Regions from separate parts of the Simplicispira sp. 125 genome, predicted to be linked through region 2. Evidence: predicted binding sites of a transcription regulator. Region 2 holds the regulator's gene; each other region holds the start of a gene.
The links. The regulator FNR, encoded in region 2, switches genes on or off when oxygen is low (the NO sensors DNR and NnrR bind a similar motif). The targets are predictions, from matches to a motif close to TTGATNNNNATCAA.
Positions count from the first base shown of each region.

Region 1: the regulator FNR is predicted to act here: its motif matches at 3,392-3,405, upstream of C8D04_RS04455 (OmpW family outer membrane protein).
Region 3: the regulator FNR is predicted to act here: its motif matches at 4,811-4,824, upstream of C8D04_RS15450 (COX15/CtaA family protein).
Region 4: the regulator FNR is predicted to act here: its motif matches at 4,126-4,139, upstream of C8D04_RS11470 (sulfite oxidase).

Region 1 covers NZ_QEKM01000001.1:964,498-971,892, reverse strand. Annotated here, with positions in the region: gene C8D04_RS04470 (diguanylate cyclase) at 1-292, shown strand, start outside; gene egtB (ergothioneine biosynthesis protein EgtB) at 365-1,627, opposite strand; gene egtD (L-histidine N(alpha)-methyltransferase) at 1,624-2,541, opposite strand; gene C8D04_RS04455 (OmpW family outer membrane protein) at 2,732-3,322, opposite strand; gene C8D04_RS04450 (DUF808 domain-containing protein) at 3,447-4,436, opposite strand; gene C8D04_RS04445 (tryptophanase) at 4,505-5,875, opposite strand; gene C8D04_RS04440 (phospholipase D-like domain-containing protein) at 6,056-7,395, opposite strand, start outside.
Region 2 covers NZ_QEKM01000001.1:341,990-349,384, forward strand. Annotated here, with positions in the region: gene C8D04_RS01635 (TonB-dependent siderophore receptor) at 1-580, opposite strand, end outside; gene C8D04_RS19170 (SWIB/MDM2 domain-containing protein) at 917-1,234, opposite strand; gene fnr (fumarate/nitrate reduction transcriptional regulator Fnr) at 1,398-2,120, opposite strand; gene hemN (oxygen-independent coproporphyrinogen III oxidase) at 2,341-3,723, shown strand; gene C8D04_RS01655 (sulfite exporter TauE/SafE family protein) at 3,729-4,457, shown strand; gene C8D04_RS01660 (HD domain-containing phosphohydrolase) at 4,592-5,896, shown strand; gene C8D04_RS01665 (EAL domain-containing protein) at 5,893-7,395, shown strand, end outside.
Region 3 covers NZ_QEKM01000001.1:3,309,675-3,317,069, reverse strand. Annotated here, with positions in the region: gene C8D04_RS15475 (hydrogenase iron-sulfur subunit) at 1-521, opposite strand, end outside; gene C8D04_RS15470 (SCO family protein) at 537-1,394, opposite strand; gene cyoE (heme o synthase) at 1,415-2,314, opposite strand; gene C8D04_RS15460 (cbb3-type cytochrome c oxidase subunit I) at 2,330-4,027, opposite strand; gene C8D04_RS15455 (cytochrome C oxidase subunit II) at 4,041-4,580, opposite strand; gene C8D04_RS18755 (hypothetical protein) at 4,594-4,749, opposite strand; gene C8D04_RS15450 (COX15/CtaA family protein) at 5,000-5,998, shown strand; gene C8D04_RS15445 (acyl-CoA dehydrogenase family protein) at 6,029-7,324, shown strand; gene C8D04_RS15440 (GGDEF domain-containing protein) at 7,381-7,395, opposite strand, start outside.
Region 4 covers NZ_QEKM01000001.1:2,449,424-2,456,818, forward strand. Annotated here, with positions in the region: gene C8D04_RS11455 (EAL domain-containing protein) at 1-21, opposite strand, end outside; gene C8D04_RS19125 (methyl-accepting chemotaxis protein) at 32-2,044, opposite strand; gene C8D04_RS11465 (c-type cytochrome) at 2,442-2,741, opposite strand; gene C8D04_RS11470 (sulfite oxidase) at 2,809-4,014, opposite strand; gene C8D04_RS11475 (rhodanese-like domain-containing protein) at 4,263-5,426, shown strand; gene C8D04_RS11480 (FIST N-terminal domain-containing protein) at 5,539-6,846, opposite strand; gene C8D04_RS11485 (PhaM family polyhydroxyalkanoate granule multifunctional regulatory protein) at 6,899-7,395, opposite strand, start outside.

The sequences.
Region 1 (7,395 bases), 620 kb from region 2:
CGCAGTGCGCAGCACCGACCTGGTGGCGCGCTATGGCGGGGAGGAATTTGCCATCATCGCCCCCAGCACCACGGCCGCGCAGATGCAGGCCGTGGTGCTGCAAGTCCAGCAGGCGCTGGCGACCCTGGCGCTGCCCCATCCCACCACACCGGGCGGCTGCGTCACACTCAGTGTCGGCGTCTGTGCGCGCGTCGCCCAGGCAGGCCAAGCACCCGAAAGCCTGGTGGCGGCGGCCGACCAAGCGCTCTACCAGGCCAAGGCCACGGGGCGCAACCGGGTGGTGCTGGCCTGATTGCTATTTATAGCAAAAATCGCCTCTGGCGCTTATAGATAAAGCGCCTACAGCTCTCAAATAAATAGCGAATCACAGATCCCGCGCCAGGCGCACACCACTGAACTGCCAGCGGGCCGTGGCGGGAAAGAAGTTGCGGTACGTGAGCCGGGCATGCCCCGGCGGCGTGGCGCATGCGCTGCCACGCAGCACGTATTGGTTCACCATGAACTTGCCGTTGTATTCGCCCACCGCCCCTTCGGCGGCGCGAAACCCGGGGTACGGCGCATAGCTCGACTGCGTCCACTGCCAGGCCTCGCCCCACAGTTCACGCAGGCCACTGCCCGGTGCGGCCTGCGGCTCGATCCGGGCACGCAGTGCGTCGGCAGGGGCCAGCAAGGCAGGCGCCAGCGGCGCGGCGGCCACCTCCCACTCGGCTTCGGTGGGCAGACGGGCACCAGCCCAGCGCGCGTAGGCGTCGGCTTCAAAGTACGACAGATGCGCTACCGGGGCCTGCGGGATGAGCGGCTGTTCGCCGTGCAGGCCAAACACCGTCCAGCCGCCACCCGGCGCATGGCGCCAGTACAAAGGGTGCTCGATGTGCTGCGCTGCCAGCCAGTCCCAGCCCTCGGCCAACCAAAGCCCGGGCCTGCGGTAGCCGCCGTCGGTAATGAAGGCCGCAAACTCGGCCTGGTTCACCAGCCGGGTGCCCAGGGCGTAGGGTGCAAGGTAGGTGGTGTGGCGCGGCAGCTCGTTGTCGAACGAAAAACCGCGCCCCCCGTGCCCTATCTCGCACAGCCCCCCCGCAAACTCCAGCCAGTCCTGCACCTGCGCAGGCGCGGCAACAGGTGGCGGCGCATCGCGGTAGGCCGGGGCCAAGGGGTTGCCTGAGAACAGGTGCAGCACGTCGGTGAGCAGCAGTTCCTGGTGTTGCTGCTCGTGCTGCAGCCCCAGTTCTACCAAGGCCTGCAGCGCGGCGTTGTCCCCTTGCCGCGCCAGCAAGGCCTGTAGGCGCTGCTCCACGTTGGCACGGTAGGCCAGCACGTCCGAGAGCGCCGGCCGGGTGAGCAGGCCGCGCTGCGGGCGCGGGTGCTTGGCGCCCACGCCGTTGTAGTAGGAGTTGAACAGCACCCGAAATGCTGGGCGGAAAGGCTCAAACCCCGGCTCATTCGGCTCGAGCACAAAGGTCTCGAAGAACCAGGTGGTGTGTGCCAGATGCCATTTGACGGGGCTGGCGTCGGGCATGGACTGGACGCAGCAGTCCTCGGCAGACAGTGGCGCTGCGAGCAACGCCGTGTGCGTACGCACCGCTGAGAAGCGGGAACCCAGGTCGGTCATGGCGGCATCCTTTCTCATGCTTGGGCGTGTACCAGGGCAAACCACTGGCGCGCATCCGTCCACGCGCGGGTGCGTGCAAAACCGGCGTGCGCGAGCATTTCACAAAACGGGGCCAGCGGGTATTTGTAGCTGTTTTCGGTATGGATGCGCTCGCCCGCTGCAAAGGCCCGCTCTCCACCGGGCCAGCGCACGACAACGGGCGTGCAGGCCTCCAGGTGCATCTCGATGCGCGACTCTGCGGCATTGAAGAAGGCGCGGTGCTGCCAGTCATTGGCCTCGAAGTCGCTGCCGATCAGGCGGTTCACATGTGCCAGCACGTTGAGGTTGAACTGCGCCGTCACGCCCTGTGCGTCATCGTAGGCGGCTTCGAGCACCGCCACCTCCTTGGGCAGGTCGATACCGATGAGCAGCCCGCCATCATCCCCCGCCAGTGCGCGCATCTGGCGCAGCAAGGCCAGCGCACCGGGCGGGTCAAAGTTGCCAATCGACGAGCCAGGGTAGAAGACCAGGCGCGGCGCGGCAGGTAAATCGCCTGGCAGATCAATCCCCCGCGTGATGTCGCCCCCCAGCGCACGGGCGTCCATGCCCGGAAAGCACGCTCCCAGCCGTTGCACGGCCCCTGTCAGGTAGTTGGCCGAAATATCGACACCCACGAAGCAGCGCGGTGCAATCAGCCCGCACAGCACGGCCGCCTTGGCACAGCTGCCCGCGCCCGGCTCGATCAGCGTGCAGCCCTGGCCGATGGCACGGGCAATATCAGCGCCCGACGCTTGCAGGATGGCGTGTTCGGTGCGTGTCGGGTAGTACTCGGGCAGGCGCGTGATGGCTTCGAACAGCCGGGAGCCGCGCTCGTCGTAAAAGTATTTGGGAGAAATGCAGGCGGGGGTGCGGCGCAGGCCTTCAATGATCTCGGCATGGCGGGGCTCTTGCATGAACGGAGGGGGCTTTCTCGGCGTGGCCGCTGGCAGAAAGAAGCACCTGCTACCCCGCGCAAGGGGCCGCAGATTCGCCAGCCCATTGTGCCGGGCTACTGCAATCTGCGCTGTAGGCCTTCGCCCCACAAAACACCGCCCACAAAAAAAGGCCGGGGGAAACCGGCCTTGCACCCTATGCGCTGTGTGATCAGAAACGCCAGCCCAGGCCCACGCCGAACAGCACGGGATCGACCTTGAAGCTGCCCACCTTGACTCCGCCCGCACTGACGTCGGTGCCGATGTACACCTTCTTCAGATCCAGGTTCAGGTAGAGATTTTTTTGCAGCGGAATATCCACACCCACCTGCAGCGCCGCTCCAAAGCTGTTGCGGTCAATGTCTACGCCTGCGGGCGCGCGCACGCTGCTAAAGCGTGTGTAGTTCACGCCAGCCCCCACGTAAGGCTTGAAGCCGCCCATATCGTGGTGGTATTGCAGCAGCAGCGTGGGTGGCAGGTGCTTGAGTGAACCGATGTCCGTGGCGCCCGAGCGCAGCGTGTGTTTTTGCGGCACCGAAAGCACCAGTTCCGCCGCCAGGTTCGGGCTGAAGAAATAGCTCACATCGACGTCGGGCATCCATTTGTTGTTGACCGACAGGTTCAGGCCTGTGGTGTCCTTGTTGGCGCTGTCCAGGTGCAGCGCACGCACGCGCACCATCCAGGGGCCTTCGGCCTGCTGCGCCAATGCAGTACCGGCGCTCAGGGCACACACAACAGCGACCGCCAGAAGATTCTTTTTCATGCTCGACTCGGGAATTGGCACGGGGAAATACCCGCAACGCCATTAGGCCTATATTTAGTAAGGCCATCTTTGCCCCAAATCAAAAACAAGGGTTTACCCGCAACTTCAGCAGTAAAGAGAACACTCAGCGGGAGACGCCGCCCGGTTTGCGCAGCCGCTGCACCAGCAACACGCCTGCCAGCACCACCCCGCCCGCCGCCAGACCTGCCAGCGCATTGAGCAGATTGGTCGCAAGCGCCTGCCACAGCCCGCCCATGGCACCGTGCCCCACAGCCGCCCCCGCAGCCTCGACGGCGTGGTGCACCCAGGGAATGCCGTGCACCAGAATGCCGCCCCCCACCAGAAACATGGCCGCCGTGCCGGCCACCGAAAGAAACTTCATCAACCACGGCGCCATGGCGAGAAAACCCCGGCCCAACGCCTGCGCAGCCCCACTGGCCTTGCCGCTGAGCCACAGCCCCAGGTCATCGAGCTTGACGATGCCGCCGACCAGACCATAGACGCCCACGGTCATCAAGAGGGCAATGCCCACCAGCACCGCCACTTGCTGCGAGAAACTGGCCGCCGCCACGGTACCCAAGGCAATCACGATGATTTCGGCCGAAAGAATGAAGTCAGTCCGCACCGCACCCTTGATTTTTTCCTTTTCGAAGGCCACCAGGTCCACGGCCGGATTGGCATTGGCCTGCAGGTGCTGGGCAGTGCCTACAGCGTCCTCTTTGGCGTGCAGAAACTTGTGGGCCAGCTTCTCGACCCCCTCAAAGCACAGATAGGCGCCACCCAGCATGAGCAAGGGTGTGATGAGCGAGGGCAAAAAGGCGCTGATAGCCAGCGCCGCCGGGACCAAAATCGCCTTGTTCACCAGCGACCCCTTGGCCACGGCCCAGACCACAGGCAGTTCCCGCTCGGCGCGCACACCGGTGACCTGCTGGGCGTTGAGCGCCAAATCGTCGCCCAACACACCCGCCGTCTTCTGCGTGGCCACCTTGGTCATGGTGGCTACATCGTCCATCACAGCCGTGCTTTTATGGGCGGCCACCTTGGTCATGGCGGCCACGTCATCCAGAATCGCGGCAATATCGTCGAGCAAAGTGAGCAAACTGGCTCCGGCCATGGAAATCCTTCAAGGGGTGATGGGGGATGGGATTATGAAGGCCCCGTTCATCCCTTGAGGAGCAGCGCTCAAACCCATTCGCACTCACAAGTGAAATGGCGCAGGAACTGCGGCTGCTTGGTGATTTTTACGCCGCGGATGCTGGATGCCTTCTCTTTCACCTCGGCAATCACCTCGGCCGCATAGTCGAAATGCGACTGGGTGTACATGCGGCGTGGGAACGCCAGGCGCACCAGCTCCATGCTGTGGTACGTCTCCTGGCCATCGGGCAGGCGCTTGCCGAACATCACCGAGCCAATCTCGACACCGCGTATGCCCCCCTCCAGGTACAGCGCGTTGCACAGCGCCCAGGCCGGGTAATGCTCCACCGGCATACCGGGCAACACCGTTTTGGCGTCGATATAGACAGCATGGCCGCCGGTGGGCTTGACAAAGCCCACGCCGGCCGCCTCCAGGCGCTCGCCCAAGTATTCGGCAGTGCGCAATCGGTAGCGCAGATAGTCCTCGTCCATGCCCTCCTCCAGGCCCACAGCCATGGCTTCGAGGTCGCGCCCGGCCAGACCGCCGTAGGTGGGGAAACCTTCCATCATGATCAGGCCATTGCGCACGCCGTCCATCCATTCGCTGCTGCGCAGCACGATGAAGCCGCCGATGTTGACCATGGCGTCTTTCTTGGCGCTCATGGTGGCACCGTCGCAGTACGAGAACATTTCTTGCACAATCTCGCGGATGGGGGTGTTCTCGTAGCCCGGCTCGCGCATCTTGATGAACATGGCGTTTTCCGAAAAACGGCACACGTCCATGATGAAGGGCTTGCCGTACTTCTTGAGCAGCTTGGAATATGCGCGGATGTTGGCCATCGACACTGGCTGGCCGCCGCCCGTGTTGTTGGTGACGGTGAGCATGCCAAACGGAATGCGCGCACCCTCCTTTTGCAGCACCGCTTCGACCCGCTCCAGGTCGATGTTGCCCTTGAAGGGGTAGATCAACGCGGGTTGCAGGCCCTCGGGAATGACAAGGTCTACCGCCTCGATCCCCAAATATTCGAGATTGGCCCGCGTGGTGTCAAAGTGGCAGTTGTTGGGCACCAGGTCGCCTTTTTTGCACACTGCCGTGAACAGCACTTTCTCGGCCGCACGGCCCTGGTGCGTGGGCACGAAGTGCTGCATGCCGGTGATGTCCTGGATGGTTTTTTCCAGCCGGTAAAAGCTGCGCGCCCCGGCGTAGCTTTCATCCCCTTCCATGATGGCGCCCCATTGGCGGCTGGACATGGCACCCGTGCCCGAATCGGTCAGCCAGTCGATCAGCACGTCTTCGGCGCGCAGTTTGAAGACGTTGAGTTTGGCCGCTGTCAGCATGTTCTCGCGCTCGGCGCGGCTGGTCATGCGAATGGGTTCCACACTTTTGATGCGGAAGGGTTCAATCAGGGTTTTGGGCATTTTGGCTCCTTGGTGATCGGGTGAGGGACGCAAAGTTATCACCGGGTCGAAGAGCGTGGTGTCGGTTAAAAGCAACGACACGGGAGAGCGATGCCAGCAAGATCGCTTGCCCAAGAATTTCAATGAAAACAGTCTGTAACGCTTACTGCATAAGCGCTAACAGCTATTTATTAGATAGCATCAAAGATAGGGTGACAACAACCACACCAAGCGGTTGCGCAAGCGCGCAGGCAGGCTCTGGCGGGCCAGGGTGTCGGCGTCGAGCAGTGTGGCCTGGGCAATGCGCCCATCAATCAACGGGTCGAGCGCGGCCACCAGTGCCTCGTCGTAGCACTCGAGGTTGTATTCAAAGTTCAGCCGCAGGCTGCGCGCATCCCAATTGGTCGAACCGATCAACGCCCAGTCGTCATCCACCACAAAGAGCTTGCCGTGATCAAACGGTGGCGGGGTCAGATGGATTCGGCAACCCGCTGCCAGCAGCTCGTCGCACTGCGGCCGCATGGCCCAGTCGAGCAGCGGCAGGTTGCTGCGTGCGGGCAGCACAATATCGACCGCCACACCCCGCAGCGCCGTGGTCTGCAGCGTGCTCAGCACCACTTCGTCGGGTAGAAAATACGGCGTGACAATGCGCACCCGCTGGCGGGCCGCAGCCAGCGAGCCCAGGATGACCTGGCGCATGTGGTCGATGTCGGCATCGGGCCCGTCGGTGACACCGCGCGCCAGCAGCGACCCGCGGGGCACGGGCGGTGCAAACCAGGGCGCACCTTGCAGGCGCTCGCGCGTGGTGAAGGCCCAGTCGGTCGCAAAGGCGCGCTGCATGTCGGTCACCACCGGGCCGCGCACCTCGAAATGCAGGCAGTGCACGGGGGTGGATGGCTGGGTGCTGAACCAGTGGTTGGCGCTAATGTTCATGCCGCCGGTAAAACCCACTTCACCATCGACTACCAGAATCTTGCGGTGGTTGCGCAGGTTGACATGCGAGAGCAAGCGCGTAATCGAGGGCCGCAAAAACGACGCACAAGGAATGTCCAAATTGCGCAGCCGCCTGAGCACCCCGGTGGGCCGGTAGCGCGCGCCGACGGCATCCACCAGCACGCGCACCTGCACACCGCGCGCATGGGCGCGTGCCAGCGCCTCTACAAAAGCTTGGCCTGCCTTATCGTTGTGAAAGATGTAGGTCTGCAGCGTGATGGAGTGCTCTGCAGCATCCATCGCCGCCAGCATGGCCGGGTAGGCGTTGTCGCCATCGGTCAGCGGCTGCACGCTGTTACCGCCCAGCAGGGGCTTGCCGGTTACCTGCTGCCCCACACGCGCCACACCGGCCAGCACTGCATCCACCGCGTCGAAAGACACCGCAAAGGCTTCGGCCGCGTCGCCATCACTGTTCCAGGCTTGGCGCAGGCCCAGCGCCACACCAGTGCGCCCGATACGGTTGATGCCCAGCAGCCAATAGGCAAATGCACCACCAAACGGCGCCAGCCAGGCCAGCCCGATCCAGGACACGGCCTTGTGCACCTCTT
Region 2 (7,395 bases):
AGTCGTGTACCAGGGCGTTGAGGCGCAGTGCGGCGTTCTCGCCGGTCTTGAAGTTGAAGTCACCGGTGAGGCGGTTTTCCTTGCCGGTGCCCAGGGTGTACGAGACTTCGTGCTGGTCGATCAGCAAAGGCGCCTTGTTGACCTGGTTGACCACGCCGCCGGTCGAGCCCTTGCCAAACAACATGGAGGCCGAGCCCTTGAGCACTTCGACGCGGTCGAGGTTGAAGGTGTCGCGTTCGTACAGTGGAGCATCCTTCATGCCATCGGTGTAGATGTCCCCCGCCTGGCCGAGCGAGAACCCGCGCAGGCGCACGTCTTCTTCACCCGTTTCGCCGGACTGGAAGGTCACGCCCGCCGTGGTGCGCAGCACTTCGCGGAAGTCATCCTGGTTGCGGTCGTTCATCAACTTTTCGGTGAATACGGTGACCGATTGCGGGATGTCGCGGATGTCCTGATTTCCCTTGCCCACGGTAGTTTTCTTCACCCGCACGGTGTCCTTGCTCTGGATCTCCGCCGTGTCTTTCACGGTCACCGTGGACAGGGTGGCCGCGTTATCGGTGGTTTGGGCCCAACTGCTCATGGACGCTGCGAGCATCAGTGCGCCCAGCGGAATCAGGGCCTTTTCAGCAGCAGGGGAATATGCGTTGTGCAAAAGCGTTGCGGAACGCTGCTGCGTGGGTTTCTTTGCCAAAGTGGCCTCCGTTGGTTGGAAATGCAATGGACACCGCAGAAGGTGTCGCCAAGGTGGAGCGCTAGGCAGTGGCTGGCAAAGGCGTGGCTGTGCGGGTATCGCGCACAAGGATGTTAAATCAAACGATAGTCATTATCATTCGTGTTGATGTATTTTCGCCACAGGATCAGATCAAACAGACGAAAAAAAGCCGGCAAAGCCGGCTTTGGGGAGCGCAGTCGCTCGTTATTTCACGTGCTTGCCAATCAGGCCGGCCATTTCGAACATGGACACCTGGGGTTTGCCAAAGATTTCCTTGAGCTTGGCATCGGCATTGATCATGCGTTTGTTGGCGGCGTCCTGCAGGTTGTTGGCCTTGATGTAGACCCACAGCTTGCTGATGACCTCGGTGCGTGGCAGCGGTGCTGCACCCACGACAGCCGCCAGGGCGGGGCTGGGCGTCAGGGCTTTCATGAACGCGGCGTTAGGGGTGCGCTTCTTGGCGGGAGCAGCGGTCTTGGCAGCAGCGGCTGGTGTGGCCGGGGCTTTTTTTGCAGTTGCCATGTTGGGAATTTCCTTGTTGGGATGGGTCAATGCACCAGCGAAAACCTGCTTTTCCACTGGCATACGGAATGCTACTGGTAAAAAATCGGCTTTCCAAGCGGGTTCAGGGTTTTTTTGCTTCGCCATGTTGCAGCATTGCGATGGCGGCGCTTTTGTGGGCGCGCTAGTGACAGGCTTGCTGGCTATTGACGATGCGTTTGAGGGCATCGGGGCTCAAAATACGCACATGGCGCTGCTTGACCTCGACAATGCCTTCTTCCACAAATTTTGAGAAAGTGCGGCTCACGGTCTCAAGTTTCAGGCCCAGGTAGCTGCCGATTTCTTCGCGCGTCATGCGCAGCACCAACTCTGACTGCGAGAACCCGCGTGCATGCAGGCGCTGCACCAGGTTGAGCAAAAAGGCGGCCAATCGCTCTTCAGCGCGCATGCTGCCCAGCAGCAACATGACGCCGTGCTCACGCACGATCTCGCGGCTCATGATTTTGTGCACGTGGTGCTGCAGGGCGTTGACTTCGCGCGACAGTTCTTCAATGCGGTCGAAGGGCATGACGCAGACTTCGGCGTCTTCGAGGGCCACTGCATCGCAGGTATGGTGGTCGTTGACGATGCCGTCCAGGCCGATGATCTCGCCGGCCATTTGAAAGCCTGTGACCTGGTCGCGCCCGTCCTCGGTCGCTACGCAGGTCTTGAAGAAGCCTGTGCGGATGGCAAACAGCGAGGTGAACTGTTCGCCATTGCGGAACAGCGTGGTGCCACGCTTGATCTTTCGCCGTACCGCCACGACATCGTCAATGCGCTTGAGTTGTTCGTCGTTCAGACCCACCGGCATGCACAATTCACGCAAATTGCAGTTCGAACACGCAACCTTGAACGCCTGGGGTGTCATGTGAACGGGTACCTGTCCGGTTTCAGACAGAGCGCCCGACGACTCGTCGGCATGGGATGCGGGGACGATGGAGATGCGGGTTGGGGCTGACATAAGTCAAATTATCACCCATTCTGCATTTTTGCCAGAACAGAGCCAGTAGCTCCAACAGGTGCTTGACCAAAATCAAGATTCGAGCCGCTAATCTGGGGCACATTAGAAAAGCCAGCTAGGAACCTAAATGACTGTTGTAACCCCTGAATTGCTCACCCGGTTTGATGTATCGGGACCCCGTTACACCTCGTACCCCACCGCTGACCGCTTTGTTGATGCCTTCGGTGAGGACGAATACGTGCTGGCCCTGCAGCAGCGCAGGCAAAGCGCCGTGGGCAAGGCCTTGCCCTTGTCGGTGTACGTTCACATCCCGTTTTGCGAGTCGCTGTGCTATTACTGCGCCTGCAACAAGATCATTACCAAGCACCATGATCGTGCTGATGTGTATCTGCGCTATTTGAACCGCGAGATTGAGTTACACACGGCGCACTGCGGCGTGGGCCAGGTGGTCAGCCAGATCCACTTGGGTGGCGGCACGCCCACCTTTCTCTCCGATGAGGGGCTGCGTGACCTCATGGGCATGCTGCGCAACCATTTCACTTTGGTGCCCGGCGGTGAGTATTCGATCGAGGTCGACCCCCGTACCGTGGATGCAGATCGGCTGGCCCTGCTGCACGAACTGGGATTCAACCGCCTGAGCTTCGGTGTGCAGGATTTCGACCCTGAAGTGCAGAAAGCCGTGCACCGCATCCAGCCCAAGGAGCAGGTTTTTTCCCTGGTCGAGTCGGCGCGCTCCATTGGCTTTGATTCCATCAACGTCGACCTGATTTACGGCTTGCCCAAGCAAACCCCTGATTCATTCGACCGCACGCTGGCGCAGGTAGCCGAGTTGCGCCCCGACCGCATTGCGCTGTATGCCTACGCCCATTTGCCCGAGCGCTTCAAGCCGCAACGGCGCATTGTGTGGGCAGACCTGCCCATGGCATCGGCCAAGGTGTCGATGCTGTCGCGTTCGCTGGAGGCATTCAGCGCAGCGGGCTATGTTTATGTGGGCATGGACCATTTCGCACTGCCGGACGATGCGCTGGCCATCGCCAAGCGCCAGGGGCGTCTGCACCGCAACTTCCAGGGTTACAGCACGCAGCCCGACTGCGACCTGATTGCCCTGGGGGTTTCTGCAATTGGCCGCGTGGGCGCTACCTATAGCCAGAACGCCAAAACCCTGGACGACTATTACGATCGGCTCAACCAGGGCCACCTGCCGGTGGTACGCGGCCTGGCGCTGACGCGCGACGACCTGGTGCGCCGTGCCGTCATCATGGCTTTGATGTGCCAGGGAGAATTGCTTTTTGAACCCATGGAGCAATCCTGGCTGATTGACTTTCGCACTTACTTTGCCACCGAGTTGGAGCAGTTGAAGGAGATGGAGGGGCAAGGCCTTGTTGTCCTGGGTCCTGAGGGCATCGAAGTGACGGCAATGGGTTGGTACTTTGTGCGGGGCATTGCCATGGTGTTTGACCGGTATCTGCAAGCCGACAAGAACAGAGCGCGGTTTTCCCGCATCATCTAAACCCCATGTTGGCTTCCTTGGCCTCGACTGCGTTGCTCATGGGGCTCGCAGGCGGGCCTCATTGTCTTGCCATGTGCGCCGCGCCGTGCTCTGTCGTGACCGGCCAGGCGCTGCCGCAGGTGCCTGACCAGGCGACCGAACATACACTGCATTGGCTGCCCCGCCCGGGCGGTTTGGCCCGCAGACTGGTGGCATACCACAGCGGGCGATTATTAGGCTATGCGGCCGTGGGTGCGTTGGCTGCCATGGCCATGCAGAGTCTGGCGTGGATGACGCAACACACGGCAGCGTTGCGCCCGGTCTGGACGTTCATGCATGTGGCCGTGCTCGCCTGGGGCCTGATGATGGTGCTGCAGGCACGCCAGCCGGCATGGGTGGAGCAGGCAGGACGCAGCGTGTGGAATCGTGTCCGGCCATTGGTGCAGGCGCCGGGAGGCGTGTTTGTCACCGGATTTCTATGGGCCTTGATGCCTTGCGGGCTGCTGTATTCGGCCTTGCTGGTGGCGGCCCTGAGTGGTGGCGCGTGGCAGGGAGCGCTGAGCATGGCGCTGTTTGGCGTGGGTAGCGGCTTGTGGTTGTTGGCTGGCCCGTGGCTGTGGCAGCACTTGCGTGTACGCATGAATGTCCTGCGCGCCAGTTGGGGGACCCGGTTTGCGGGTTTCTTGTTGATGGCTGTGGCCTGCTGGGCCTTGTGGATGGACCTGGTATACCGGCCGTCGCTGATCTGTCAGTAATAGAAACCGCGTTATCTCAGTCCTTTTGTGGCGCAAAAGCGCCATTGGGGCGATGTCAGCAAAAGTATCTCCAGATGGCTTGATAATGGGGCGCGCATTCCTTTCACGGGCCTTTTCCGCGACGCACCTCTGCAATGGATGACAACACCGCCATACCTATCGCCATAGACCAATTGCGTATTGGTATGTACATCCAGCTCGGACTGAACTGGATGAGCCATCCTTTTCCCGTCAGCAGCTTCCGCATTGCCTCAGAGTCCCAGATCGAGATTCTGCGCGGATTGGGTCTTGCAGAAGTCCGCTACGTTCCTGCCAAGAGCGATCCTGCCCCCGCTACAGCGCTACTAGAGAAGGCGGCGACGTCCCTTGATCAGCGCCAGCAAAAAAATGGCACGGCGTCGGCCAGCCCTGCGACAGAGCAGGAAGATTCGGCCCTGCGGTTGCGGTTGCAGTTGCTGGAGCAGCATCGTCGGCTGGACGCCTGTGACCAGCGGTTCATGGCGGCCACGCGCAACTACCGCAAGCTCGTCGAGAAGGTGGAGGGCGGGCCTATGCTGGCGCGTCTTGAAAGCGAGGCGCTGGTCACCGACTGTGTGCAGGAGTTACTGCAAAACACGGAATCCGTGATCAGTCTGCTGTCCGAGGGCGTGGGCGAGCGCAATGCCTTGCATCCGGTCAACGTCATGGTGCTTTGTCTGCTGATGGGCAAGGCGCAAGGACTGTCGCCCGAGGGCATGCAGGACCTGGGTATGGCCGGGTTGTTGCATGACATCGGCAAGATGCGCTTGCCAGAATCCGTGAATGGCCCGCAGGAGGGGATGACACCGGCAGAGCAGGCCCGCTACCGCAGCCATGTGGGTGAATCTGTGCGTCTGGGCCAAAGCATGGGTTTGTCCAGCGGCGTGCTGCTGGCCATTGCGCAGCACCATGAAATGGCCGATGGCAGTGGTTTCCCCCTGCGGCTCAAGGGCGAGGAGTTGTGCCAGGCGGGGCGTACCCTGTCGTTGGTGAATCACTACGAGCGTTTGTGCAACCCGGGTCGCACAACCCCGGCCCTGACGCCCCATGAAGCCCTCTCCGTCATGTTTGCGCAGCAAAAAGGGTATTTCGATGCCGTTGTGCTGGGCACCTTCATTCGAATGATGGGCGTGTATCCCCCGGGCTCGGTGGTGCAGCTGGTCAATGACCGCTATGCCATGGTGGTGTCGGTCAATTCCTCGCGGCCCTTGCGCCCCCGGGTGATCGTTCATGATGACCGCGTCCCCCGGGACGAGGCACTGATTCTGGATCTGGAAAGCATGCCTGAACTGGGTATTCGTCGCAGTCTTCGTCCCTCGCAATTGCCCCGGGAGTCACTTGAATATTTGTCGCCGCGCAAGCGCATTTGCTACTTCTTCGAAAGAGCCGTAGACCAGGCTGCTGTCGGGGAACGGGTGTGAGCTGCGGCGCGCAAGAGAGTCTCTGGCAAGCTGCGTTTGACGGATTGCAAGAAGCTGTCTGGCTGGTGGATGCATGCGCGCGCACCATCGTTTTTGCCAACCAGCGTGCCGCGCAGCTGGTGGGTTTGCCCAGAGCCGCCCTGATAGGCGTGCCGGTGGAGCGTCTGGCGGCTACCCCCGAAGACCAGTGTTTCTGGTCCGACACTGAAGAGGTGCTGACCCAGGGCATTCATTCCATGACCAGCCTGCTGCGGGGCGACGGCCAGTTGGTTCCGGTCGAGCGCAAGGTGGTGCCGTTCCGTGCGGAGGGAGCCCGGGTGTTGCTGCTGGTCAGCATGGTCGATTGCAGCGCCCGCCAGGCGGTCGAACGCGACCTGGAGACCTTGCTGGCAGAGTTGCGCGCCACGCTGGATTCGGCTGCCGATGGCATGCTGGTCTGCGGGCTGCACGGGGAAGTACGGGCTTTCAACCAGCGCCTGGTACAAATATGGGGCATGCCCCAAGAACTGCTGCTGCAACGCAATGACGACCAGGTGCATGCCTTTCTGGCCTCGCGCGTACGGCATCCTGATACCTACCGGGCTCGGCTGGAAGCAATTGCCACAGACGCTCAGGGGCAGAGCCAGGACGTGATCGAACTGCAGGGTGGCCGGCTCTTGGAGCGGCGCAGCGTGCCCCAGTGGAGCCATGGCGGGGTGACGGGACGGGTCTATTCGTTTCGTGACATCACGCTGGAGGTACAGGCGCAAACCGCCTTGCGCCTGGCGGCCAGGGTGTTTGATTCGAGCCCTTATCCAATTTTCATTGCCGACGACCAGCATCGCCTGGTACGACTTAATCCAGCCTGCGAACAGCTTTTTGGACGCACCAGCCAAAGCCTGCAAAGGTGCGATGTGGTCGGTTTTCTGGGTGTAGGCGCGGCCCGCCAGTTCATGGAGGGTGTGCAGGCCGAGTGGCAGCATGGAGGCCTGTGGAAAGGCGAGTTATGGCTGCCCCGCGAAGACGACAGTGGTTGTGCGATCCATCTCTCCTGGGTGGTGCTGCGCGACAAGGAGGGTAGGATTGAGCAAAGCATTGGCTTCGTGCGTGACCTGACCCAGCAGCATGCCGCGCAGAAACGTATCGACGAACTTGCCTACAGCGATGCCCTCACCGGGCTACCCAATCGGCTTTTGCTGTCGCAAAAAGTGGACTCCGCCATCCGCGCGGCACGGCCAGACGGCACGGGCTTCGCCATCCTGTTCCTGGATCTCGATCGGTTCAAGGTCATCAACGATTCTCTGGGCCATCTTTTTGGTGACAAGGTGCTGCAGTTGGTCACCACACGCTTGCAAACCTGCCTGCGCCAGACCGACATGCTGTGCCGCATTGGTGGTGATGAATTTGCCATGTACCTGCATGCAGGCGATGCTTCGGGCGCCGAGCAGGTGGCGCGCCGCATGCTCGATGTCATGCGCCACCCTTTCACACTTGATGGCATGGGGTTTTCCATCCAGTGC
Region 3 (7,395 bases), 3.0 Mb from region 2:
GGCAAGGTATCGAGCCATTCCGCCGTGGACACGGCAGAGAACTGGCCCAGCCGATCCCAGTTCAGCCAAAAGCCGCCAATCGCACTGACAAAGGCCAGCGCCACCAGTGGCACACCGGTCAGCCAGGGCACCCGGCGAAAGCCTTTGAAACGGCCCAGCATCCATTCCCGCAGGAGATGGGCAAACATGACGATCACGAACCCATCGGCCGCGTAGCGGTGCACGCCGCGCAGCATGACGCCCAGCATCCAGGGCACCTGGGCCAAGTCATTGATCGAGCGGTAAGCGCCCTCCACCGAGGTATCGAGCACGGCGTAAAGCACCACACCCGTGGCAACCAGCAGCCAGAAAAACAGAAAACCCAGGGCGCCCAAGTGCTTGAGCGGGTTCAGGGCGGCCCCAAACGGTATATCAAAGGCATGCTCCACAAGCCGATAAATAGCCGCACTGCGGGTAACCGGCGAGAGCGTCAGCGAAACAGGGGACCCTTCGGGAGCGAAGGCTGAACCAGGCAAAGACATGAAAGCGGGCGGGCGTCAGGCGCGGCGCGCCTCCTTGCTGCGGGCATTGCGCCGAACCGAGCGCCATTCGTTGAGAAAGAACAACAACATGGCGATCAGAAAAGTGATACCCCCTGCAATCTGGATAGGCAAGGTGTAGTCGACCCGGTACTGGCCCGTTTTGGGGTCGTAGACCGTGCACAGAATACGCACACGGTCCATCAGACTTTCCAACGCCAGGGAGGGCTCTACCGGCGTGCCGTTGAGCAGCAGCTTCAGGGGCTCTCCGATATCGCCAGGGCGAATGCTTTCCCCATACACCTGCCGCACGATGCGCCCCTGCGCATCGACCAGCGACACCTGCAGCACATGGTCAAAGCCGGCCGGAGTGGCTTCGTAGACAAAACCAAAATCGCGCGCGAGTGGCCCTACGGTGGTCATGGAGGGGCTCAAAAAATCCCAACTGGGCTGGTTGATGCGGTATTGGGCCGCAAACGCCTTGAGTGCCTGTGGCGAATCATCGGGCTGGTTGAATCCAATGCTCACCACATTGAACTGGTTGGGGCCAAAAGTCTTTTGCAAACCCTCCACCGTTTCCTGCAGCGAGCGCGTGGTGGTGGGGCACACCTGAAAGCACCCCGTGTAGATGAAACTCACCAGCAACGGCTTGCCCCGGTAGGAGGAAAGCCGAACCGGCCGCCCTTCACGGTTCAGCAAGACATGCTCACCCACTTCCCGTCCCAGCGCGGCCTGGCTGGTGCGCAAGGCCTGCTCACGGTCCAGTCCCAGATCAGATCCATGGGAGGACGCCTGCACGAAGGTCGGCGCCAGCAGACCCAGTGCGAGGCACAGCACGACCCCAGGCATCCTTGCAAAACGTACTGTGGCGCGCATCAGCATCCGTCCTGCGGGCCCTAGCGCATGAAAGCGTCAATGCACGCCGCCACGAGCAGCACACTGAGCTGGATCAGCGAGGCAAAGAACGAACCCATGGCGGTGGAGCGGCTGGGCTGGCGCACCAGAAGCCACGACTTGTGCACGAAGTGCAGGCCCCCAGCCAGTGCACCCACGGCATACACCGGCCCGGCACCAAACCCCAGGGGCAGCAGCGAAGCCACGAACAAGGCCACCGTGCTGCCCAGGACGATGCGCGCAGCACGCTCGGTGCCCACGACGACCGGCAGCATGGGCACGCCCGCGTCGGCATAGTCGGTCTTGTTGGCAATCGCCAGACTCCAGAAATGCGGCGGCGTCCACAAGAACAGCACCAGAGCCAGCAGCACGGGCAGCGGACCCAGGCCCGGATCGATGGCAGCAGCCCCGGCGAGCACTGCAAAGCTGCCCGCCAGACCACCGATCACAATATTGAGCGCCGTGCGCCGCTTGAGCCACAGGGTGTAGACCACCCCATAGAAAAAGGCACCCAGAAAGACATACAGCGCTGCCGCTGCATTGAGCACCAGCCAGGCTGCCGCCACAGCCCCTGCCAGCAGCACGGCCATGAGGACGAGCCAGGCAGGATGGTGGGGCAGTGCACCCGTGACAAACGCACGCTTGCGCGTGCGCGCCATCAGGCGATCACTCTCGTGCTCGACATACTGGTTGAACGCACCCGCGCTGGCGGATGCGACCAGCACCGACAGCGCCAGCACGAGCACCTGTGCCAGGCCAGGTGCCGGGCCTGGCGAGACCGCCATGCCCACAAGCGCCGTAATCATGATCAGCACACCGATGCGCAGCTTGAACAGCGAGATGACGTCGCGCGTCAACTGCGCTGCACTGCGCCCGGCGGGATGGAGCGTGGTGGTGTGCATGGCGCAGTGTCCCGTTTAGCTCAGGCCCCAGAGCTGGCCCAGGTACTTCCAGTTGATGAAGTAGTACAGCACGAAGGACACAAGGAAGAACATGGCCAGCACGAAGGTGCCAGGGGCCACGAACCCTGCCGAGCCGTAGGTTTGCGCGGCGGCGGTAGGCGCTGCGCGACCCACCGGGGTGAACTTGGGGCTCACGACGCCGGTATCGAGCTTCTTGCCCCACAGAATGGAGCCGACCGTGACATAGATGTAGATGCCGCCGCCCACGATGGCTGCAATACCCCCGATGCCGACCAGGCCCATCATCAGATACGCCGCGCCGGGCCATTCATAGGCCAGGGCTGCGCCGCTGAAGGCCATGTCCCAGTGCCGGCGGGACACACCCAGCGTACCGGCGCCCATCATCACGAGGCAGAAGAAGTACATCGAGAAGCCGAAGAGGTACGGCTGGATCTTGGCCAGACCGGGCGAGATCATCTCGCGGCGGAACAGCACCGGAATCAGGAAGTACGTCAGGGCCATGAAGGTTAGCGTGGTACCAATCACCACCGTGGCGTGGAAATGGCCTGGCACGTAGATGGTGTTGTGGATCAGCAGGTTGAGCTGTTCCGTGCCCATCATCACGCCGGAGATGCCGCCCAGGAAACCAAAGCCGACGAGCGATATGAACACACCCGAGAAAGCCGGGTTACCCCACGGTGCCTTGCGCAGCCACTCGAACAGGCCTTTGTTGTAGCCTTTGGCACGCTGCGCGACTTCCATGGCGCCCGGGATGGACAGCGCGTGGATCATCGAGGCCAGCACGGCGAAGTACATGAAGTAGCTGGTGTTCACCACTTTCCACTCGGTGCTGATGCCGGGGTCGGCCAGCAGGTGGTGGGCACTGGCGAGCTGCAGGAACAGGATGTACAGCAGGAAGGCGCCACGGCTCACGCGCTCAGACATGGGCTTGGCACCGAAGGCGATGGCCGCCACGGCGTACCAGATCGAAATGTGCGCTGCCACGTTGATCTGCTGCGACGAGTGGCCAAAGGCCCACCAGATGGTGCGATAGATCAGCGGATCCACTTCATTGACCAGACCAATGGCCATCAGGTAGGTGGGAATCAGGATGATGGCACCCGAAACGATGGTGAACACTGCAATGATGGCGGCCGTAATGGCGCCAAAGGTCACCAGGGGCACCGAGCCTTCGTAGGTTTTTTCGCGTTTGGCGACCACCAGCGTTCCAAAGAACACAAAGCAGGCCACCAGAGCACCCACGGCGAACAGGATGAGCCCCAGGTAAAACCAGGACGATGCCATCATGGGTACGTAGGACGTCATCATCACGCTGGAGCCACCCTGGAACACCGTGAGGTTGTTCATCACTGCGCCGATGAGCATCAGCGCAAAGCCTGCCCAGGCGATCTTGGGTGTGGCAATGCGGCATCGCAACAGCGTGGAAGAGGCGAAGTACAGGACCGCGACCTCGAAGAAGATGATCCAGAAGATCAGCATGTCGATGCCGTGGGCGGTGAGCACCATGTAGAAGGTGTCGGCCGCCAGCCAATGCACGGCAGGCCAACGGGTCAGCACCACGCCAATGGCCAGAAGGCCGCCCACGAGTAGCGCCACGACAGCGGCGACGGCGTTGGCGATCATCAGCTTTTCAGCCTGGGATTCGAATTGCAGGCCCGAACGCGGGCAGGTACGGTAAGTGGTTGCAGTCATGTCCTTGCTCCTGCTACTTCACGTACATGCGGCCCACCATGGTGTGGTGGTTGATACCGCAGAATTCGTTGCAGACAATGGAAAAAGTGCCGGACTCGTTGGGCGTGACCTTGATCACATGCTCATATCCCGGCACCACCTGGATGTTGATATTGGTGGGTTGCAGCGAGAAACCGTGGTTGTAGTCCAACGAGGTCAGGTGCAGCTTGTAGGATTTGTTTTTTTCCAATTCCAGAATCGGCCACCAGTTCCACAGGCGACCAATCAGGTAAATGTCACTGCCCTCAGGCGGGTGCACTACAGGAATGTTCTGGTCGGTTTCCGTACGAACGGTGTATTTGTCCACCATGGCCTGGGTCGAGACGGTGAACTTTTCCGGCGTGGTTTTGTAGGTCTCGGTCGCAAGGTTCTGCTTACCGTAGACGTGCCAGAAAACCATCATGAAAAACATGACCATGCACCAGATGAAGGCGATCACGATCCAGACGGCTTCGAGACGGTCCAGCGGGTGTTTCCACCACAACCGCTCTGAGGGGGGAAGAATGGCGCTCATGTGCGTTGCTCCCTTATTTAGCCACCGGAATGGTCAAAATATCGATAACGCCCCAGAGCGAATATACGATCATGGGAATCATCACACCTAAAAACAGCAATAGGAACGGGTTGTCCAATAGCTGTTGCATAAGCGGAACTTTTTCGCTCTCGTCGTCGTGCTGGCTCATGTCTTCTCCTTGGTAAAGCGGACAGTACCTGACATTTTTTATCGACTACTCCGACTTAAACATGATTTCAATCAATAGTTAAGAGGCCCCGGGTAAGGGTAAACGCTTGGTTTTTGAATATTCGGGTGCTTTTAATCGCAGTTTTCGTGCGCCATCCGGGTTTTCCCGTACTCTGATTTATTTCTTTCCAAATCGGCACCTGATTTCATTTGGTGCGTTTGTATCTCGCGCTGTTATGGTTTCTCACCACATGACCTCTTCTGATCAGCCCATCACAGCAGCTCCAGCAATTCGACGGCGACGGTTACTGCAGCGCATGGCCTGGGTCTGTGCCGCGCTGGTACTGGCCATCACCAGCCTGAGTGCGTATATCCGCCTGTCCAAAGCGGGCCTGGGCTGCGAGCCCTGGCCGCAGTGCTACGGGCAATCACTGCGCGCACAGCAGCAGGGCGAACCGCCCCTGCCAGCAGCGGATCCCGCCATCGCCAATGCACGGCTTGCGCACCGGGTCATTGCCTCGACGGCGCTGCTGCTTGTCCTGGTCATGGTGATGGCGGCGCTGGCGTCAAAGCCGGTGTTGTGGTCCCAGGGACGGCTGGCGCTGGGGCTGTTGGTGCTGGCACTGTTCCTGGCCGTGCTCGGGCGCTGGACGGCACAAGCCCGCATGCCTGCGGTCACCCTGGGCAACCTGCTGGGCGGGTTTGCCATGTTCGCCTTGAGCGTGCAGATGGCGCTGGCCAGCAACACCGTCACCGCACCGGGTGGCACGCCTTCGCGCCTGGCACGCTGGGCCTGGTGGGGCGCGGCCCTCCTGCTGGTGCAGGTGGCGCTGGGCGGGCTGGTCAGTGCCGGACAAGCCGGGCTGAGTTGCGCGGGCTTGACCGGCTGCGACCTGGATGCAGGCACCTGGGGCGCCTTCAACCCATGGCAGGAACCTCAGGTCGGTGCCGCATTGCCGCATAACCCGGCAGGAGCCTGGGTGCACCTGCTGCACCGCATGGGTGGACTGGTGGTCGTGGCGGTTTTGTTTCCGCTGGCGGTTGCGGCCTGGCGCAATGGGCTGCGCGCCGTCGCTCTATGGCTTCTGGCAGTGCTGGCACTACAGTGGGCACTGGGCGTGGCTTTGGTGACCCTGGGTCTCCCGCTGGGCGTGGCGCTGGCGCACAACATGGCGGCAGCGGTGTTGCTTGCCGTGCTGTTGAGCATTCCCGTGCTGGTGCGCCAGCACCCGCTGTCGCCTGCGTTGTGACGACGGCGCCGCGGCCGCCCACAATGCCGTATGGACTTTGCCCCATCCCCCCGCGCACAGGATCTGCACCAGCGCCTTGACGCCTTCGTGCGGCGTTACCTGTTGCCACACAACGCAGCATGGCACCGTTCTGTGCAGGACGGAGTCTTCCCTCCCCCCTTCCTCGATGACCTGAAGGCGCTGGCACGCGAAGAAGGGCTATGGAACCTGTTTTTGCCCGGCCTGCGCCCGCAGGACCCGGGCACGCGCCTGTCCAACCTGGACTATGCGCCCCTGGCCGAGTGCATGGGCCGCCTGCCGTGGGCATCAGAGGTCTTCAACTGCAGCGCACCCGACACCGGCAACATGGAATTGCTCCACCGTTTCGCGAGCGATGCGCAGCGGGCCCAATGGCTGCTTCCCCTGCTTCACGGCGAGATCCGCTCGGCGTTTGCGATGAGCGAGCCGGATGTCGCGTCGTCTGACCCCACCAACCTGCAGACGACCGTTCGGCGCGAGGGCGATGGCCTGGTGGTAAGCGGCCGCAAATGGTTCATTACCGGTGCGGCGCACCCGCACTGCAGGCTGCTGATTGTGATGTGCCGCAATGCCGAGGAAGACACCGACGAAGGCAACGGCGCCCACCGTCGCCACAGCATGGTGCTGGTGCCGCTCGATACCCCGGGCGTGCAGGTACTGCGCAATATTCCCGTGCTGCACCACCACGCTCCTGAAGGGCATTGCGAAATTCTGCTGCAGAGCGTTCGTGTACCGCAGGAATCATTGTTGGGCGAATGGGGAGCGGGTTTTGCGATGGCGCAGGCGCGCCTGGGGCCCGGGCGTGTGCACCATTGCATGCGCACGATTGGCCAGTGTGAGCTGGCCTTGCAACTGGCCGCCGAGCGCACGCTGGAGCGCCAGATGTTCGGCCGCTATGAATCTGAGTTTTCCAACGTGCAGGACTGGCTGGCCGAGTCGCGCATCGAGATCAACCAGGCGCGCTTGCTGGTGCTGCACACGGCCTGGCTGCTCGACCAGGGTAGCGCGGTGGACGCCGCGGCGACACGCGCCCAGGTCGCAGCCATCAAGGTCGTGGCCGCACGCCTGCAAAGCCGTGTGGTCGACCGTGCCATGCAGGTCTTTGGTGCCATGGGCCTCTCACCCGACACCCCGCTGGCGCAATTCTGGAGCTGGGGCCGGGCACTGCATCTGATGGATGGGCCGGATGAAGTGCATTTGCGCAGCGTGGCACGGCACGAAATCGCCCAGGCGCGGGCCCGGATGGGTGAAAGCGCCGCATGGTTTACGACGCCAGAGCAGATGCAGGCTGTGCCGCGGATTCGCTGATAAGCTATAATTTTTATAGCTTATGGCGCTTTACTGATAAGCTCTAAAGGCCATTTTTATATATAAGGCCG
Region 4 (7,395 bases), 2.1 Mb from region 2:
TCGCCCGGTCAGGGTGGACATACCTTGGATCTCAAAACCTTCTCCGTTCCTCAGAATGATTCGGACCGGCCAGGCGCGGCGCAAACGAGGAATGCGGTCGCTGCGCAGCGACCGGTGCATGCCCCAGCTTGAAGACATCGACCCCAGCCACCAGTTGCTGCGCCTGCGACTTCAGGCTGTCCGCTGCGGCGGCCATCTCCTCGACCAGGGCCGCATTCTGCTGCGTGACCTGGTCCATGTGCGTAACGGCCTCGCCCACCTGGGACACGCCCAGGCTCTGCTCCGTACTGGCCGCACTGATTTCGCCCATGAGGTCGGTCACGCGCCGAATCGCGCTGACCACCTCGGACATGGTGGCACCGGCCTGGTCCGCCTGGGCCGTACCCTGTTCGACGCGGTCCACGCTGGCGCTGATGAGGTGCTTGATTTCCTTGGCGGCCTCGGCTGAGCGGCTGGCCAGGCTGCGCACCTCAGTGGCGACCACGGCAAAACCCCGACCCTGCTCACCCGCACGGGCCGCTTCAACCGCTGCATTCAGCGCAAGAATATTGGTTTGAAAGGCAATGCTGTCGATCACACCGATGATGTCCGCAATCCTGCGCGAGCTCTCATTGATGCCCTGCATGGTGGCGACCACCTGCGACACCACTTCGCCGCCCTTGACCGCGACCTGGCTGGCGCTGGCAGCCAATTGGTTGGCCTGGCGGGAGTTGTCCGCGTTTTGCTGCACAGTGGAGTTGAGTTGCTCCATGGAAGCCGCTGTCTCTTCCAGCGAACTGGCCTGGCTCTCGGTGCGCGACGCCAGGTCGTGGTTTCCTTGTGCAATCTGTACGCTGGCGCTCGCCACTGCCTGGGCACCCTCTCGCACCTGCCCCACCACGCCGGAGAGCTGCACCTGCATTTCGACCAGGGCATTCATCAGGCTCGCAATCTCGTTCGTGCCCTGCACCTCGACCGCGGTCGTCAAGTCGCCCGCCGCAACCGCCTGCGCCAGCCGTACCGCATCCTGGACCGGGCGCGTAATGCTGCGCACAAACGCCAGCGCCAGCGCCGCAGCCCCCAACACACCCAGCCCCAGCAGCGCCACCATGCCGTAAGCCAGCTGCTGTGCCTGGTTTTTGCGATCCTGCAGGGTCAGATTGAGCAGACGAACCGCGCCATCGTTAAAGCTGTAGATGGCGTCGATGGTGCGGGTGAAGTCGTCGAAATAGGCTGTGGGTGTCAGCGTGATGGTTTGCGCGTCAACCAGGCCCTCCCGGGTCATTTTGAGCGTCGCTCCGATCTGCTCGTTCAGCGCACGGGCAGGACCCTCCAGAGCCTTACGGAATACGGCGTTGTCGCCGCCAGCCTTGGCCAAGTGGCGCTGCAGGTCCGCCTGCACCTGGTCAATCTGCCGCAAACCGGCTTGCAGCGTGGCCTGGCCTTCGGGCGGCAGCGTGCCTTGCGCCAGATACATGGCACCCCGCGCACGCATCAACCCCATATGCTCTGTCAGCACCATGGCCTTGACCAACGCCACCTGTGTCAGCATGTGGGTATCGAAGTGGGAATCCAACGACAGGCCTGATCCATCGAGAACACCTTCGCCCACCAAAAACAACTGGTCGATCAATGCGGTGTGCAATCGGGTGCTTTCAGGGGCCGGCATTTGCTTGGCGGCGACCTTTTGCTCCAAGGCAGTCCACTCCTTGCGGCGCTCTGCCCATTGCGCAACGGTTGGCTGCGCTGCACGGTTCGATGCCAGAGCCTTATCCACCTTGTCGTAGCCCTGAGCCAGCACGCTGGCTACTGCCGGACGCTGCTGCTCCAGCTGCGCGTTGCCTCCCAGCATGCCAGCGGACATTCCGCGGTGCTTCTGGCTGGACTGGATCACACCATTGATCTCCACCAGCACCTGCGCGCCCTGCACCTGACGCTCGGCCAGGGCGGCACCCTGAAAAGCCAGCCGCAAGTACAGCGCGGCAGGGAAGATCACCATCACCAAGGCCAACAGGCCCAGGATCATGAATTTCTGGGCCAGGCTCAATCGATGCAATAAGGACATGGTAAGTACCGGTGGAAAGGCGGTAGCGGGCAGTGCCGGTAGGCGCTGCACCACAGCCCATCAGGGCGCGTAACCCAGATGGCGGCTGGATTACTGTCCACCGCGCGAAAAGCGCAGCAGTCCAGAGCCCATCCTTGGCGCCACACAACTTGTTACTATAAACCAGTTGCATATGCGCCCAGGCGTCTGCCTGCCCTTTCATCCGACGGCATCCGGCAATGCGCTGCACGATGTGCATCGCTTTATTGATTCACAGCAACCGGACAGCAGCCCGCACAGCACCTGGCGGGTAAATACCGCAAACAGGCGAACGAACTCAGTGATGATGGGACAGGTGACACTGCCTTCGCAGTGCTACAGCCCACATCCAAAAAACGACTCTGCCCGAACGGAAAAATCAGCGCGCCAGGGGGGCCCCACCCGTGGAGTGGGAGACAAAGGCGGCAAGGGCCCGCATGTCCGTTTCACTGAGCTGCTCCGCATAAGACGGCATGACACCCAGGCCAGACTGCAAAGCCTGCAGCACACGGGCCGCATCTGGTTTGAGCTCATCCAGTACGGGGCCCACCTGCCCCTCAGAGCCTGCGGCAGCCAGTGTGTGGCAGACCGCGCAGGCGGGTTTCACGGTGGTGAACAGGGCTTTCCCCCGTGCCACAAGCTCGGCGTCATCCGCCAGGGCAGGTACCGGCAAAGCCATGGCAAACGAACACAACAGCCAGGCTGCAGGGCCTGCATGGCGCGAGGGAAACTTGTTCAGCATGACTTCAGGCCACCGTCACAGTGACAGCGTGGTCACGCCAGCTGTTGTTGTTGTAGCCACGGATGTTTTCCTCGCGCTCGGCAGGCTGCGCGTGGCCCGCCGCATCGGTGGCCCGGCTGGCCAGCACATGGGTTCCTGCTGCCAACCGCACGGGCAGCACGAACTGGCGCCAGGCAAAACGCCCCAGGTCGGGGCCGATCAGCTGCGCCCGGCTCCAGGTGGCGCCCCCGTCGACGGAGACTTCCACGCCTTGTAGCGGCTGGGTACCGGCAAACGCCACACCGTGGATCTGGGTCATACCGGCCTTCAGAGGCCCTTGCTCGGAAAGGGGGCCATTGATCCAGGACTTGACCACAATTTCCCAGACCGAACGCTGGTCAGGACTGGACTTGGTGCCGGGGGGCGAGAGCCGGTAGCTGCTGGCCATGATGCGCGCCGGGGATTGCTGCGGGGTCAGCGCCAGCCGCTTGATGTACTTGATGTTGTTCACCCCCTGGTAGCCCGGCACGATCAGACGCAGCGGACCACCATGGGCGAGAGGGATGGGCTCGCCATTGAGCTCCCAAGCCAAAATGGCGTCGCCCAAAGCGGCGACGGGCACTGATCGCTCCACGAGTACCGTCAGCGGATCCACGCCTTCAGGCAGTTTTTCACCGCCCGTGCCGGTGAGATACACCGCGCCATCCACCACCCCGCCCAGCGCGGCCACTACCGCACGCACGGGCACGCCGCTCCAGAACACACAGCCGGCAGCACCCACAGTCCATTGCGTACCGCTGGGCTTGCTGGGGAAGAACCCCCGTCCGTTGCCCGAGCACTGCAGCACCGTAGCCACCGTTTCCAGACCCATTGTCTTGAGTTCTGCCAGCGTAAATTCGCGTGGAGTTTTCACCCCTTCGATGCTGATGGTCCAGGCATCCCGGTTGTCCAGAATGGACGCATCCGGCGGCGGCAGGTTATTACGCACATACAACTGGTCTGTCGGGGTCAACACGCTGGTGCCAAACGAAGAACGCCGCGTTTCCATGGTGTTGTTGCTGTGCACGATCAGCGCCTTGGGGTCTTTCCAGCTGACATAGGCGGGCAAAGGTTTGGGCGCAGCGGCCTGAGCATGCGCGCCAGTTGTCCAGCTGGCCAGGCCCAAAGTTCCAAGGGCGGCGGCACTGCCGGCCAACATGTGGCGGCGAGGCATTGACTGGGGGGATTTCATGGCGCGCTCCTTCGCAAGAGGTGAATATGAGAAATACAAAAAGAGACGCGCAATGCTTTTCTGCCCGCGCGCTGGCGCCCATTCTGGACTGTTCAAGCAAAAAACAAAACATTGACAAATGTCAATAATTGTAATAATTAAATGAAAAATGGAAACATCCGTTATTCGCAAGCTAGGCTGGAGCACATTTAGAGTTGTCGGCTTCGGCCACGGTAACGCCTGTTTTTTTACCCTGCTAGAGAAAAGCCATGAACCTCCGATCCATTGCTCGCAACTCTCTGTCGAGCCTGGCCTTGCTGCTGGCCGCGCAGCTTGTGCACGCGCAACTGACGGTCATCGTGGCCGTGGAACCCACGGCCCGCAAGGCGGCGCACACCATTCTTCGCAGCGCCATGGAGTCAGGCCTGTCCAAGGCCACCTCGCTGACGGCGACCGTTTCCACCAGCGAAGATCTTGCCGATGTGATGCGCGCCACCCGCAGCGCGGGTTACGACGTGTTCATCGGACCTGCGCAGGTGGCGGCCTCCACACTGCCGCGCGGGTATGAGCTGATCGGCGCCACGCACAAGTCTGAACAATATCTGCTGGTCAGCACACCACAGGTGGACAACACTGGCGCCATGAAGGGACGCAGGTTGTACCTGCCGCAGCAGGATTCGATTTACACCTACATGGCACGGGGCATGCTCAACGAAGCCGGGCTGTCTTTCAAAGATCTCAAAACCGTGCAGCATGAGAAGCACCCACAGGCGGGACTGAGCTCCATCACGCTGGGCGCCACCGATGCCACCGTGGTGCGCGCCGATGAATGGGCTGAGTGGAACACCGCCCACCCCGGCAGCGCGAAAGTGCTGGCCACCAGCCAACCTGTGCCCGGCGGCTTTACGGTGGTGGTCAAAAAAGACCTGCCAGCCGATGTGCGCGCCAAGCTCGCCCAATGGTTTGGCAGCGCCAGCACCCAGGCGGGACTGGCGCCGGTGATCTTGCGACCCGACGCAGCCGAATACCAGCGCGTGGCCGAGCTGGGTCTGTTCACGCCTTCCAGCCTGCCCGGGGTGCAGCGGATCACTGCCAAAGAGGCGCAGCAACTGCAGGGCGCGCTCTTCGTGGATACCCGGACGGAAAAGGAATTCAAGGCCCGCCGTATCAAGGGCGCCCTGTGGGCGGCCTATATCGAGAAAAGCCTGAAGGACGTTGCCTTCAATGCCGCGCAGGACGACTTCAGCGCGCTCGACAAGCTGCCCGCGGGCAGCCAGGACAAGCCCGTGGTTTTTGCCTGCAATGGAGCCGAATGCTGGAAGTCGTACAAGGCCGCCAAGGTCGCCGCCAGCAAGGGCTTCAAGAAGGTGTATTGGCTGCGCGGCGGCGTGCCTGAATGGGCTGCAGACGGCTTGCCCACCGAGGGGAGCTAAGAGCGGATCACAAAACGCAGCGAAGCGGTTCTGGCCAGGCACTGTGTCGCAGGCAGTACGAGTCGTACGACAAGACGCGACAACGACGCCAGAGGAGTTTTGTGAGTCGCTCTCAAGGTGAGGAGCCCGTGCAGAACACCGTCAGCACCCCGGTGTAGCCATACAGATGCTGGTGCGCAATCTCACCCCCGGCAAAGAAACCCACCAGCGGCACGTCGCCCAGGGCGTGGCGCACAATCTGCAATTCAGCCCCCGGGGCCCCAAAATGCGCTCCGCCCCGCCCTGAACAACTCACGTAAATGGCCCCTGTGATATGGCGGCCCGGCTGGGGCAGCGAAGTGGCACCCAAGGCCCCATGCAGCGGTGCCAGGCCTGCATCCGCAGGGGCGTTCAGGGACACGGGCTCTAACTCCTGCGGTGCCAGTTCTTCGCGAATTTCGGCGCAAATGCGCATGAGGTCGGCACGGGCGGCCGCCACATTGCGCTGGCAGAAGGCCAGGCGCATCCCCGTCTCAACCTGGTCGGCCAGTGCCACGCCATGGCGCGCACCATCCAGGCCAATGATGTGCCGTACCCGGGTGTCGGTGCCGAAGTGGCCCGTGCGCCCCGCCTGGGACGCACCATCGGCATCCATGAGCCCGGCCAGCGTGTGGCGCACGCGCTCTACCGCATGCTGCGGGTCGCCATCGAGCGACACTTCCAATGTGTCCAGCAACACATCCAGTGCAGGCTGTCCATCGAGCTGCAGCACCACGTTGTCCTGGGCCGCCGTGATACGGTGCGTGGCCCCCACGGGCTGGCAGCCCTGGGTGACACGGGAGAGCAGGGGCACATCAGCACTGAAGGCGACCCCCGACAGCCCGCCGGCAAACACCCCGCCGGCAGCGCCGTGCCCTGCCAGGTTGCCACTGCCGCCGACGGCGAACTGCACGCTGGCGCCCCGGCTGGCCGAAAGACCGCCGAACACATAGCCACTGGTGGTGCGCTCCGCCATTTCGGCGATCAGGCCCGCCACGTCGGGCGTGCGGCCATCGGCATGCACCAGCGCCGTGTGCGCCACGAAGTCACTGGTGCCTGCGCGCGGCAAAGGGGCCACGCCCGAGAAAACCCGGTACTCGTTGCAAGGCAATTCCAGCAGCATCAGCGCCAGGGCGGGTTCGTCAAAATATTCGGCATTGCTGGCGCACACACCCACGCCCACGGTGCCGCTCCAGTCGGTAATTTCCGGCAGTTCGGCGGACAGGTAGTTCAGCAACTCCTGCGCCTGTGCGGCGAAGTGGTCGGTGATGTAAAGCAGCCCCAAGGCAGGCGCCTTGGCGTAGGCGGGCAGCGCCATCTGCGCGCGCACCTGCGCCAGCGCCAATGCAGCTGCCATGCGCCACTGCGGGTGCGTGGCGTGACCTGTTGGACAGAGCTTCATGGGGTTGCGGACTGCACAGGGCCTGCCTGCATGGTGTGCAGGCCAGGCACAGTCAGCGTGCCTTCTTGGCTGCGGGTCGGCGTGCGGTGGTCTTCGCCGCCGTCGTCTTTTTGGCTGCAGCCTTGCGGGGCGCTGCCTTGCGCGCAGGCGCCGGTGCGGCGCTCTGCGCCTTGGCGGGCATCACGCGGCGGGATGCGCTTTGCACCCCCTTGGCCGCCATCTGACCGGCCATGCCGGTGGCTGTACGGAAAGCCTCCTTGGCCAGGCCTGTCGCCAGGTTGCGGGTGGTATCAAGGGCGGTCTGCTTCGCGGCGTCCTTCATGGCGTCGGTGGCAATTTGCTGGAACTGCTGTGTGAGTGCCCCCCACCACTGCATGGGGTCGACCATGCTCGCCGCCTGTGCTGCGGCAGCTTTGGATTTCTTGGCGGGTGCGGCATGGGCAGCCGGTTCGGGCGCCGCCATATCGGACACACGATGCGCCACGCCCGAGACAGCCTGGGCCGCGCTGGCCAGGGTTTCACCGGCTTTGTGCACGCCATCCATCACGG